Granulicella sibirica: one gene and its partner. The protein of the gene in region 2 interacts with the protein of the main gene of each other region in a pairwise test. Links are inferred from orthologs where the notes say so. Each region holds a gene or a part of one and is shown on either strand. Other genes may lie near its edges.

Region 1 (3,061 bases), 460 kb from region 2 along the record:
TGCAATCGTTCGGCAATTCAGCCGGTTCCCTGCGGATCGCCGCCACCTGCTCCTCCACCTCAGGAGCAAAGCCGATACGAAAGTTGTTGTGAATCATCTCGGCGGCGGCGGCGTTCTGGATGCTGAAGGGTGCGGGGGACTGCTGGTCGGACATATGGGGGGAGGGTACCACGTCCGCCGGACCGGGATTGTCAGGGGCAAAGGCAAAGGCCCCCAAAAAGGGAGCCTTTGTGTGATGACCGCAAAAGTTTGATCAGTGCGCGCGCAGGTTGCCGAACGCGACATCGATGAGGGTCTTCTCCTCAAGATCGTGCGCCTTCGCGGAACCCGTCGCGGGGCTTGCGCTCGCGGCACGCTTTACCGTGAGAACCGCGCGATCGCGGACCATGCGGCGAAGCTCCGGAATGACGTAGGAGAGTGCACCCATGTTGGCCGGCTCTTCCTGCACCCACACCACTTCGGTCGCGCCGGGATGCTGATCGAGCGCTGCCTGCATCTCTGCTTCGGGCCATGGATAAAGCTGCTCCAGGAAGACGATGGCGGTGTCGGTGATCTTGCGCTTCTCGCGTTCGACGCGGAGGTTGTGGCCGATCTTGCCCGAGCAGACGAGGATGCGCGAGGGCGAGGTGACCGAGTTGTCCGGCAGCACGTTGAGGAAGTGATCGGCCTCGAAGTCGGCAAGCTGTGAGGATGCGTCCGGATGACGCAACATGCTCTTCGGGGTGAAGACGATGAGCGGCTTGCGCAGCATGCGCATCGACTGGCGGCGCAGAAGGTGAAAGTACTGCGCGGCGGTCGAGGGCTGGCAGATCTGGATGTTGTCAGTCGCGGCAAGCTGGAGGAAGCGCTCGAGGCGTGCGCTCGAATGCTCCGGACCCTGGCCTTCATAGCCGTGAGGCAGAAGCATGACAATTCCCGAAAGAAGGCTCCACTTGGCCTCGCCCGCCACGATGAACTGGTCGATGATGATCTGCGCGCCGTTGACGAAGTCGCCGAACTGCGCCTCCCAGAGGACAAGCGTCTCGGGGTAGTCGCGCGAGTAGCCGTACTCGAACCCGAGCACCGCAGCCTCCGAGAGCATCGAGTTGTAGACCTCGAAGCGGCCCTGATCGTCGCTGATGTGTGCCAGAGGAACGTAGCGTGCTTCGGTCTCGATATCGATCATGACCGAGTGGCGCTGGTTGAAGGTGCCGCGCTGCGAGTCCTGCCCGCTGAGGCGAACCGGTGTGCCTGCCTTGAGCAATGATCCGAAGGCTACGAGTTCGGCCATGCCGTAGTCGAAGGGACGTGCGCCGGCAGCCATTTCCAGGCGCTGCTCGAAGAGCTTCTTCACCTTGGGATGGACGTTGAAGCCCTCAGGCGATGCCGTTGTCAGCTTTACAAGTTCAGCGATCTCAGACGCCGGGAGGCCGGTCTTCACATCGTCGGCGGAAGTGATATGACCGCCGTGGTAAGCATCCCAGTAATGCGGAAGATAGGCGAGGACGGGCTTGTGCTCGGCCTTGGTCGCGACCTTCTGCTCGTCGAGGAACTCTGCCTGAATGGCCTGCACTTCGGCGGCCGGATCGACGCCGATCTTCTGCGCGTAGATCTGATACAGCACCGGATGATCCTTGATGACGGCGTAGCGGCGCGGCTGTGTGACGGTCGGATCGTCGACCTCGCTGTGGCCGTGACGGCGATAGCCGATGAGGTCGATGACGACATCTGAATGGAACTCGTGGCGGTACTCGGCGGCGAGCTGGGCCACGCGCACGACAGCGTCGACGTCTTCCGCGTTCACGTGGAAGATCGGGATCGGCAGGCGCTTCGCCATGTCGGACGAGAAGCGCGATGCGTTCGACTCTTCCGGCAAGGCGGTGAAGCCAAGCAGGTTATTCACGATAACGTGGATCGATCCGCCGACGTTGAAGCCGGAGAGCCCGGCAAGCACGAGTGCCTCGGCGAAGATGCCCTGGCCGGCGAAGGCTGCGTCGCCATGCAGGATGATGGGGAGGATCTGGTCGCGTCCATCCTTGCCGAGACGTGTCTGCTTGGCGCGGGCGCGGCCGATGGCGACGGGGTCGACGGCTTCGAGGTGACTCGGGTTCGAGACGAGGTGGAGGTCGATCTCCTTGCCGTCGGGCGAGCGGTAGGTGCCGGTCGCGCCCATGTGGTACTTCACGTCGCCGCCGCCGAGGGTGCTGCGCGGGTCGACATCTTCAAACTTGGCGAAGATCTCGGACGGTGCGCGGCCGATGGTGTTCGTCATCACGTTGAGGCGCCCGCGATGGCTCATCGCGAGGATCGAGCCGGTTACGCCGATGTTGGCACTCCCTGCGAAGACGGCATCGAGGAACGGGATGAGCGCCGTCAGGCCCTCAAGCGAGAAGCGCTTGGTTCCGAGATAGCGGGACTGAATGACCTGCTCGAAGACGTCGGCGCGGATCAGTTGGGTGAGAACGTGCGCCTGGTTAGGCTTGGAAGGCTTCTGCTCCATCCGTTCCTGGATCCACTGACGCCTCTCCGGGCTCGCGATGTGCATGAACTCTGCCGCGATGGTGCCACAGTAGAAACCGCGCGCCTCGGTCGAGAGCTCGCCATCAGGGGCTGGAGTGGGAAACGGCTCGCCGGGAAGGAACTGGCCGAGCGGATCGAGCGTGGTCTGCAGATAGCCCCAGCGGCGGAAGATATCGAAGACCACTTCGCGCTGGCTAACATTACTTGTTGGGGTAGAGTCGGACTTGGGAGACTTTGTCTTCGTTGCCATGTTTGTTTCCAATCAGGCCGCAAACCGCGGGAAAAGCTTTCGACCCTACCATGATAGTTGATTCAACACCGCCGATGGCGTCCAGCGTACCGAGTAACGCACATCCCGGAAAAAAATTGGGAGATAGCCCTGCCACTTTCTGTTTGCGCAGTTACCAGATGTTGGTATGGACGATCTGCCTCTTCCCATGCCTAAAGGTCGCAGCCCAGGTGCCCACCGGCGATGACAATGGCCGCCCCTTGCCTGACGTCTCCACGCTCATGCATGAGGTGGAAGCCCATCAGAAAGCCGCCGAAGCCATCATCAAGGACT
Region 2 (2,944 bases):
CCGCACCGCCGCCCTCTGGACCCTCAAAGAGCTCACTCCAGACAACTTAGCCTGGCTCCGGTCCGTCCCTCAAGGGCCTCTCACCCCATCAGCCGCATCGGGTGTCACCTGCGCTCACGGCTCGCCCCTGCACGAAGATGCCTACATCCTCAACATGCGCGACGCCTGGGCTCCCCTCCAGCAGATGCCGACCGCCATCACCTTCTTCGGCCATACCCACATCCAGGGTGGCTTTTCGCAGAAGGAGCAGGACTGGCACGAGGTGCGCCCCCGGTACTTCACCCGCAATGACAAGGAACACTGGATCCTCGACCTCGGCCCGGGCACCCGCCACCTTATCAACCCCGGCTCGGTCGGCCAGCCCCGCGACACCGACTGGCGCGCCGCCTACGCCATCTATGACCTCGAAGCCTGCCGCATCGTCTTCCACCGTATCCCGTACGACGTCACCACCGCGCAGGGCCGCATTCTGATGGCTGGCCTCCCTGAGCGCCTTGCCGAGCGCCTCCGCGAAGGCCGCTAAGCCAATCGAAAATCAGGTGTTCTGCTCCTCCAACTGTGTCGAGAGCTCCTCCCACTCGATCATCAGCGCCGCATGATCCGCCCGCATCTTCTCGAGCGACGTGGCGATTCTCTGGGACTCATCCGCCGAGCTGTAGTTCCCCAACTGCTCCTCCGCGGCCGCAATATCACCCTCCAGCTTCGGCATATCGTGCTCCACCGCCGCCAGGCGATCCTCCAACTGCTTCAGCTTGATCGGGTTCAGCTTCTTGATCGGCGAAACAGCAGCTTTCACAGGAGCCGCAACCACCACGACCGGATCCGGTACGTACGCCGGGCTGCTGCGAATCTCCTCCGTCACCTTCTCCGGACCACCCTGCTTCCGCCACAGGTAGTCCTCATAGTTACCCGGATAAATATGAACCCGCCGATCCTCTACCTCGAACACACGCGTCGCGAGCCCGTCGATGAAGTACCGGTCGTGCGAGACGAAGAGCACTGTCCCGGTGAACTTCCGGATCGCATCGAGCAACACATCCTTCGCTCTCAGATCCAGGTGGTTCGTCGGCTCATCGAGCAGAAGCATGTTCGCCGGCGAGACCAGCATCTTCGCCATGGCGTACCGGTTCCGCTCCCCACCCGAGAGCACCCCAAGCTCCTTGAAGACATCGTCGCCCGAAAACATGAAACACCCAAGCAGACTCCGCAACTCCACCTGCGGCACCTTCAGCGCGATCCCGCTGATGTCGTCCAGCATCTTCGCTTTGGGATCGAGCACCTTGTACTGATCCTGCGCGAAGTAGTCCGCCAGAACGTTATGCCCCAGCTTGATCTCCCCCGACGTCGGCCCCTCCAGCCCCGAAAGCATCCGGATCAGCGTCGACTTCCCCGCCCCGTTCGCTCCCACGAGAGCGATCCGGTCCCCACGGTCGATCGAGAAGCTAACATCCTCAAGAATCTTCTTCTCGCCATAGCTCTTGTACAGATGCTGCACATCGATGACGGTCCGCCCCGAAGCCGGAGGCTGCGGAATGGTGAAGTGAATCGTCGCCTCGTCTTCCGGCACCTCGATCCGTTCGATCTTCTCCAGTTCCTTGATACGCGACTGCACCTGCTTCGCCTTCGTCGCCTGCGCCCGGAAGCGGTTGATAAATGACTCCAGATGCTCGATCTGGTCCCTTTGGTTCTTATAGGCCGACATCAACTGCGCCCGCCGCTCTTCTTTTTGCTTCAGATATTTCTCGTAGTTCCCGAAATAGAAATGCGCCCGCTTGTTCCAGAGCTCGACCGTCTTCCCAACGGTGACATCGAGAAAATACCGGTCATGCGAGATCAGCACAAACGCATTCTCGTAGTTCCGCAGATAGTCCTCGAGCCAGTTCCGCGTCTCCAGATCCAGGTGGTTCGTGGGCTCATCCAGCAATAGAAGCGACGGTTTCTGCAGCAGAAGTTTCGCCAGCGCGATTCGCATCTGCCAGCCGCCGGAAAACTCCTCCGTCTGTCGCAGCCAGTCTTCCTTTGAGAAGCCAAGCCCGCCGAGTACCGTCCCCACCTGGTAGTCGAGCGTGTAGATATCGTTCGCATGCATCACGTCGGTGATGTACGAGTAGCGGTCCGCCGCCGCCTCGTACGCCGGACTTCCCGGTTCATGCTCGGCCAGCTTGGCCGAGAGATCCTCGGCCTCCTGCTCCATCGAGCGGATCTCATCGAAGATCGACAGGCATTCATCGAAGACCGACCGCCCCTTCAGCGCCAGACCATCCTGCGGAAGATAGCCGAGCGTCATCCCCCGCGCCCGCGTCATCGTACCAAGATCCAGTTGCTCGACGCCTGCCAGCACCTTCAGCAGCGTCGACTTGCCCGTACCGTTCCCGCCCACCAGGCCGGTTCGTTCATCCGGCGTAATCAGCCAGTTCACATCTTCATAAAGCAGTTTTTGGCCGAAGCGTTTCCCGGCGCCTGAAAGTTGCAGCATGGACCCATTTTCGCATCCCAAGCCGTCGTTCCCGCTGCTTCAACCCGCGCCCGGAAGCATCCGCGTGGCAAACAGTAGCCAAGACACGCCCCAAGCCCCTCTGCTAAGGTCATGAGGAGGGCCGATGGCCATACAGAACGAGCTATTTCCGGAGCCCGAGCCGGTCGTCATGCATTCTGCATCCGGCGCCGCCGCAGACACCGGCCCCGGCGCGCCCGTATGGCTTCAACGCCTCTCGCTCTTCATCCTTGTGCTCTTCTGCATCTACCTCGGCGTCCTCGTCGCCGTTCTCCCCTGGTGGACGCGCGTCTGGGATCACAACATGTTCCTCGCCGCTCGACCACGCCTCGCCGGCGTCCTTCATAACGGAGCGGTCCGTGGCATCATCTCGGGAGTCGGCCTTCTGGATATCTGGATCGGCATCTCCGAGGCGATCCACTACCGCGACTATCGAGACTAAGATCCCTC

What was found. The genes of interacting proteins can lie anywhere in the genome.
Region 1: the proteins of GRAN_RS05275 (region 2) and GRAN_RS03140 interact in binary tests that used the Escherichia coli proteins (3 or more experiments, as listed by UniProt). The link is inferred for Granulicella sibirica from one-to-one orthologs.

Annotation. Positions count from the first base shown.
Region 1 is NZ_RDSM01000001.1:775,305-778,365, forward strand. Bases 2-3,052 are described here. They hold GRAN_RS03140 (2-oxoglutarate dehydrogenase E1 component), read right to left. Parts: upstream 2,750-3,052; coding sequence 254-2,749; downstream 2-253. Other genes in these bases: GRAN_RS03135 (RNB domain-containing ribonuclease), read right to left, coding at 2-154; GRAN_RS03145 (hypothetical protein), read left to right, coding at 2,908-3,052. Also shown: more of GRAN_RS03135, read right to left, coding at 1-1; more of GRAN_RS03145, read left to right, coding at 3,053-3,061. UniProt on the Escherichia coli protein: E1 component of the 2-oxoglutarate dehydrogenase (OGDH) complex which catalyzes the decarboxylation of 2-oxoglutarate, the first step in the conversion of 2-oxoglutarate to succinyl-CoA and CO(2).
Region 2 is NZ_RDSM01000001.1:1,238,462-1,241,405, forward strand. What follows is about bases 7-2,940. They hold GRAN_RS05275 (ABC-F family ATP-binding cassette domain-containing protein), read right to left. Parts: upstream 2,477-2,940; coding sequence 536-2,476; downstream 7-535. Other genes in these bases: GRAN_RS05270 (metallophosphoesterase family protein), read left to right, coding at 7-523; GRAN_RS05280 (hypothetical protein), read left to right, coding at 2,601-2,936. In the rest of the region: more of GRAN_RS05270, read left to right, coding at 1-6. UniProt on the Escherichia coli protein: Genetic data indicate it may be involved in ribosome assembly or function.